2 regions of the Plantibacter sp. LMC-P-059a genome follow, and region 2 is predicted to be linked to the other one. Evidence: predicted binding sites of a transcription regulator. Region 2 holds the regulator's gene; the other holds the start of a gene.

Region 1 (3,410 bases), on a different contig from region 2:
GTGGTCGATGTTCGATGAGCCCTGCAGCTGCCAGCGCACCCGGTCGAGGACGTCACCGGCGGTGAACCACCGCGGGTGCAACCAGGTGCGGGTGGAACGTTCGCCACGTTCGCTGCGCATGCTGATCGTGATCGCGGTGGTCACGAGTCCAGCCGCGGTCAATCCGGCGATGAACCGCTCCGCGGACTGGCGGAACCCGAAGGTGAGCTGATCGATGCGGTCGAGCGGGGGTTCCAAGGAGATGGCGACGGTCAGCTCGGTGGGCGGGATGCGGGGGACGACGCTCCTGGCGTCTGCGCCGGTGGCGAGACGGTGCGCACGGGCGCCGTCCACGCCGAAGCGGTCGCGGACCTCGGTCGCGGGCAACGACCCGAACGCTCCCAGGGTGCTGATCCCGAGTCGGTGCAGCAGGGTGCTGAGCTCGGGGCGTCCGAGTGTCGTCAACGGCAGTGGGGCCAGGAAGGCTGAGGAGGCTCCCGGCGGGATGATCAGGATCCGGGCGTCGTCCTGCAAGGCCACGGTGGATCGTGCCGCCTGTTCTGCGGCGAACGGGCCGTCGGCGATACCGATCCGGGCGTCGGGCACGCCGAGGTCGTCGAGGCAGGCACGGAGGACGTCCGCCGCAGCCGACTCTCCGCCGTAGTAGCGGCTCGGGCCTCTGGAGCGGATGGCGCAGAGCCCGGCGCGATAGGGCTGGACACCCGGCATGAGTGCTTCGATGCCGAGCAGAATCGGTTCGAACGCCCGGGCGTCGATGACCGGGTCGTAGTCGGAGGTGACCAACTCCGGGCACCGGGCCTCCGCCTCGCGGATGCGCAGGCCCCTCCGGACTCCGGCTCGGCGTGCGATCGCGTCGCAGGCGAGGACCTCGCCGTGCTCCACCAGCGCGAGGGGACCGTCGGCGGTGTCCGGAGGCAGGGTCCCGGAGAGTCTCGCCGCCACGATCGGCCAGTCGGGGCACCAGAGCACCATCGTGCGCTCGACGGGTCCTGCAGGTGCTTCGACCGTCATCGGTTCACCACCATGGGGAGCCGGGCCACCGTGTCGTCGTCGGCGAGCCCGGTGCGGGAGGGCTGCACGGTCCGGTCGTCGGGCGGCCCCAGGGGCAGGGTGAGATGCGCCGTACGAGGCCTGCCGACCCCGCCCTGCCCGAGCATCGAGCTGACCGTGAGTCGTCGGCGCAGGAGATGCCCGTGACCCGTGCCGAGGCCGCTCCAGGAACTCTCGGTCACGCGGAGCGTCGCGTCGCTCTGCGGCCAGGAGCCGAGGACGATGAGTGCCGCCTCGCGTTGACGGAGCCGGGCGGCGAGTCGTGCCGCGTCGCTCGGTGCGATCCGCCCGGGGGGAGCCGTGATGAGCACCCCGGCGACGTCGGCCATGGCGGCGGTGACCGTGAGCCAGTCTGGCCCAGGGCGGGGGACGAGGACGAGCCGCTCGAGGTCGATCCCCGAGGAAGCCGCGGCTTCGATCCCGAACGCCGGAAGGCCGATGACGGCACACCAGGTGCCGGCCGCGGACGGTCCGGCCATGAGGGACATGGCGAGTGCCGTGGAACCGAGGACCGAGTAGCTCCCGCCGGCCTGGAGCGCACCCCCGGGAAGGAGCCGGGAGAGTTCCGGGGCGGTCGGCAAGGACCTGGTGTCGAGTCGTGTCCCCTGCATCCGCTTTATGCGGCCCTGGAGTTCGTGCAGCTCCGTCGCGGTGTCCGCCCTGACGGGGGAGTCGACGAGTGCGTGGAGGGCCATGGCTCAATATTCGAACATATCTTCGAACAAGTCAACCGGGTCGATCCGGGTCGCCGTCGGATGTCGCTCGGTCGGACCATGGTCCCCGACGCCACCGACACGCGGCCGTGGTGTGTCGCCGGTGGCCGGTACGCTGGGCCCATGTGCGGACGTTTCGTCGTGACCGAATCCACCGAAGAGCTGATCGAGCTCTTCGACATCGACCATGCGGCTGCCGAGCTGCCCGGGCCCTCGTACAACGTGCGCCCGACGGAGCAGATCCCGATCATCCTCGACTCGGCGAAGACGGAGCCGGCGGTCCGGCGTCTCGAATCCGCACGATGGTCGCTCGTGCCGGCGTTCGCCACGGAGCTGAAGAGCCAGTACCCGACCTTCAACGCCCGCTCGGAGGAGATCACCACGAAGCCCACCTTCGCGGACTCGGTCAAGCGGCGTCGTGCGCTCATCCCCGCCGCCGGGTACTACGAATGGCACACCGAGGGGACGGACAAGACGCCGTACTACGTGCAGACGGCCGGCGGCGAGCCGATCGTCTTCGCCGGACTCTACTCGTGGTGGCGGGACCGCTCGCTCCCGGACGACGATCCGAGGCGATGGGTGCTGAGTGCGACCATCCTCACCCGCCCGGCGGTCGGCTCGTTGCAGGGGTTGCACCCGAGGACGCCTGTGACCCTGCCCCCGGAGTGCTGGGACGCCTGGCTCGACCCGCACCATGAGGCGGATCAGGACGACGTCGACGAGATGGTGCTCGCCGCCACCGACGTCGCGGAGCAACTCGTGTTCCACCGTGTCGCCCCGCTGCAGGGCGACGGGCCCGAGCTCATCGTCCCTATCCAGGACTGACCACTTCTTCGCGGATCGGACCCGCGCTCCGATCCGGGGCGGAGCTGTCGGCATCCGGGCTGCGGTGGATCGCCTTGCGGCGGCTCGTGCCGGGGAAACACAAAACCGCCCCTGACGCGAACGTCAGGGGCGGTTCTCGGTGTCTCAGACGCGAGGGCTGGAAAGACCGGCCGCTCGGATCGTCAGCTCCGGCTGATCAGAGAATCAGAGGGGGCGGATGTTCTCAGCCTGCAGGCCCTTGGGGCCCTGGTTGGTCTCGAACTCGACCTTCTGGTTCTCCTCGAGCGAGCGGTAGCCGCTCGTCGCGATGGCGGAGAAGTGTGCGAAGACGTCGGCGCTGCCGTCGTCAGGGGTGATGAATCCGAAGCCCTTTTCGGCGTTGAACCACTTCACAGTTCCAGTTGACATGTATTTCCTCTTTCATGAGTGACCGTTCCCGACTTTCGGGACCGTTCGTCGCGGTGTTCTTTGCTCGCTCCTCAGAAAAGCAGCGTATCCATCGGTGGAAACGCGGCTTGAAATACCTGCGCAACACAACAACTTCGATCCACGTTAGCCCATGTGGGCACGCAAGGGGAACTCAAACAGGTAACGGATTGACGAATTCTGCGACTTTTCCCCGGATCGCCCGTCTTGAGCCGGGGAACCTGTGCGGATCCCGAGATGTGAGGTGATTCCCCAGCCGCCGACCCTAGGCTGAGGCCATCTGCAGAGCTTCCGCTCGACCGAGCGTCCGCTCATCGCCCCCGGCTGGGAAGTCGACACGATTCCTCCGGAGTGCCCATGTCAACTGAAGCCATCCTCGGCCCGGTTCGTGCCACG
Region 2 (3,410 bases):
GCGCCCGAGTTCGACCACCAGGCGATCCCGTTGGGTGCGGATGTCGTCGACCATCGCCAGCATCTCGTCGGCGTGCCGCAGCGCAGCTGTCGCCGCGGCCTGGGTCAGCGCACTCAGGTGATACGGCAGCCGGACCAGGCGGAGGGCGTCCACGACGGCCGGATCCGCAGCGAGGTAGCCGAGTCGGACACCGGCAAAGGCGAACGCCTTACTCATCGTCCGCGACACGATGAGTCGGGGCCGACCCTCGAGCAGGCGCAGGGCGCTCTCCTCGTCATCGTGCGCGAACTCCGCGTACGCCTCGTCGACGACGACCATGCCCCGCGACGCCTCGTACACCGCGGCGACGGTCTCCAGCGAGAGCGGCGTGCCGGTCGGGTTGTTCGGCGAGCAGAGGAACACGAGGTCGGGGTCCGCCTCCGCCACCTGCCGAGCCGCCGTCTCCGGTGAGAGCTCGAACTCAGCGTCGCGATCCGCCGGGATCCACGTCGTGCCGACACCCGCAGCGAGCAATGGGTACATCGAGTACGTCGGGACGAATCCGAGCAGCGAACGGCCCGGTCCGCCGAACGCCTGCAGGATGTGCTGCAGGACCTCGTTCGAGCCGTTGCCCGCCCAGATCTGTTCCGGAGCGACGCCGTGACCCAGGTAGTCGGCCAGGGCCTCCCTGAGGACCGTGAACTCGCGGTCCGGGTAGCGGTTGACGGTGAGGACGGCGGAGGCCAGGGAGGCGACGATGTCGTGCGCCACGGCCTCGGGGATGGGATGCGTGTTCTCGTTGACGTTCAGCGCCACGGGCACCTGCGCCTGGGGGGCGCCGTACGGACGCTGTCCTCGGAGGTCGTCGCGGATGGGGAGGTCGTCGAGAGCAGTCACCCGACAATCGTAGCCAGTCGTACCCCGCCGTCGCCGCGCTCAGGGCCACTCACGAGCAGCTCGCGCGTGCCTTACTCCGCCGCGTATCGCTGCGGGATGGCCAGCCGCTGTCCGGGCTCGACGCCGGCGGTGCTCAGCTGGTTGAGGTTCATGATCTCGGCGATCACATCGCGAGGGTCTGCGTCCGGGGCGATCGACTCGGCGAGCTGCCAGAGCGACTCACCCGGGTCGACCGTGATGTAGCTGAAGGTCGTACCCGCCGCTGCAGTGTTGGCTGCAGCTCCGCCGGCTGACAAGCCGACGACCGCGACGCCGATCACGAGGGGGATGGCGGCGAGCGTGGTGAACACGACCCGCCCGCGTCGTGTGAGACGGAGACGACGCGCGGGCCGCGCGTCCGACGCCGGTGCCTGCGCGGTGCGCGTGGAAACCGTTGCGTGTGACCCGATCAGTGCTGCGCTCATGTCAACCCTCCAAGTGTGTGCTCATCGTGTGATGAGGACTCGTATCCGGCCCTCGGCCGAGAGGGCCGGATACGAACCTGTGTTCCGAATATATCTTCGATTGTTCGAATACTCAACCCTGTGTTCGCACCTTCGCGCCGGGAAATCGACGACACGCTCGAACAGATGTTTGTCTGGTCGAGCTGGGGCGGATACAGTTTCGAGTGTTGGAAGCAGTACACCACCACCCACCGACATCGGTCACCGACAGCCGATCAGGGCAGGAGCGAAGATGGCAGCGAACACGGCGGGCGACGGCGCGCGGGAGCGTCAGGTCGGCGGCACCCGGCGGCGGAAGAGTCTGAGCGACAAGCAGCTCGCGATCCTCGACGTCATCCAGCGATCGGTCTCACAGCGGGGGTATCCGCCGAGCATGCGCGAGATCGGTGACGCCGTCGGGCTCGCGTCCCTCTCCAGCGTGACCCACCAACTCGGTCAGCTCGAACTCAGCGGGTACCTCCGACGCGACCCCAACCGCCCTCGCGCCATCGAGGTGCTCATCGACCTCCCGAGCGCGGTCGAAGGCAGCGACCCGGACACCGCTCCCCCGGTCGGTGACGCGGCGATGGTGCCGCTCGTCGGTCGGATCGCCGCCGGTATCCCCATCACGGCGGAGCAGCAGGTCGAAGAGATCTTCCCCCTCCCGCGCCAGCTGGTCGGGAAGGGCAGTCTCTTCATGCTCAAGGTCGTGGGTGACTCCATGGTCGATGCCGCCATCTGCGACGGTGACTGGGTCGTCATCCGTGAACAGAAGACCGCGGAGAACGGCGAGATCGTGGCCGCCATGCTCGACGAGGAGGCGACGGTGAAGGTGTTCCGTCAGCGCGACGGTCACACCTGGCTCCTCCCCCGCAACTCGGCGTTCGAGCCCATCCTCGGCGACCACGCCGAGGTGCTGGGCAAGGTCGTCGCGGTACTCCGGACCGTCTGACGACACTCCACTGGACGACGACGGGCCGGGACGATCAGACGATCGCCCCGGCCCGTGTCCGTCTGAGCCGCGACGGTCGGTTCGGCACGGCACGACTCGGCCCAAATGCCTGGCACTGCGAGGTGTTCCCAATCCCGCACCCTGGTCCTACGCTGAACGCATGGACGCCGGCCTGAACGCTCACGCCAGCCGGTCGTCCCGCCGGGCGGGCCTCCTGAGCGCGTCTTCGCTCCTCTGCATCGCCATGCTGGCGGGATGCGCGCCCGCAACCGACGGCACCTCGACGACGATGTCCCCTCCGACCGACGTCACCGTGCAGCTGGGTCAGAACCGCGATCAGTACGCCGGCCGTTCCGCGATCGTCCGCGTCGAGAACGGGAGCGACGACGACCTCGTCGTCATCGGCCTGGAGCTGTCGGGGTCCGCCTTCGACGGAGCCACCGACCGGGACCGGACCTCGACCGTGCCAGCGGGGCAGACGAAGGATCTGGCCGTGGAGCTTCCCCCGGCTGCCTGCGGCACGGCTGCCTCAGATCTTCGGGCCGACATCACCCTGCACCTCGAGGACGGTGCCGTGGTCACGGTCGCAGCAGTGGAGGACCCCTCCGCGGTCCTGCCCCGTCTGCACGGCGCCGAGTGCACCGTGGTGGGCGTCGAGCGCATCGCGGACATCACCGCCGAGTCCTCCGTGCGACTCGAGGGCTCCGGGCCGTCGACCGTCGCGGTCCTGACGATCAGCATCACGCCCACCGGCCGGCGCGGACGCCTCGACCTGGTCGAGCTGCGGTCCACGGTGCTCCTCAAACCGGCGCCCGACGCGTCGGCGCCGATCGACGCTGCGGCGTGGCCGCTCGGCCGCACCGTCGATGCGACCAGTGGTCCTCAGTCGATCGACGTCCGCATCGTGCCGACGCGGTGCGACCCGCATGCGCTGGCGGAGGACAAGGTGGGGACGCTCTTCCCGCTCGTGGTGCGCATCGACGGCGGACCGGAAGCGATCATGACGCTCCCGTTGCCTGCAGCCACCGCGACCGCACTCAAGGACGCCGTCCGGATCCGCTGCGGCTGAGTCCCCACCGATACGGCGGACGGCCGGGTCC

Evidence for each region. Region 2 encodes LexA, which represses DNA repair genes until DNA is damaged. Its sites were predicted from a motif close to TCGAACANNTGTTCGA; they were not measured.
Region 1: imuA' (DnaE2-dependent mutagenesis accessory factor ImuA') is a predicted target of LexA. The motif match lies at 1,756-1,771, and genes of this name have one in related genera.

Annotation. Positions count from the first base shown of each region.
Region 1 is NZ_JARVRZ010000001.1:369,355-372,764, reverse strand. It holds gene QRN27_RS01775 (DNA polymerase Y family protein) at 1-1,011, opposite strand, end outside; gene imuA' (DnaE2-dependent mutagenesis accessory factor ImuA') at 1,008-1,745, opposite strand; gene QRN27_RS01765 (SOS response-associated peptidase) at 1,887-2,588, shown strand; gene QRN27_RS01760 (cold-shock protein) at 2,793-2,996, opposite strand; gene QRN27_RS01755 (fatty acid desaturase family protein) at 3,372-3,410, shown strand, end outside.
Region 2 is NZ_JARVRZ010000003.1:450,433-453,842, reverse strand. It holds gene QRN27_RS09375 (histidinol-phosphate transaminase) at 1-876, opposite strand, end outside; gene QRN27_RS09370 (LysM peptidoglycan-binding domain-containing protein) at 948-1,340, opposite strand; gene lexA (transcriptional repressor LexA) at 1,612-2,310, shown strand; gene QRN27_RS09360 (hypothetical protein) at 2,471-3,379, shown strand.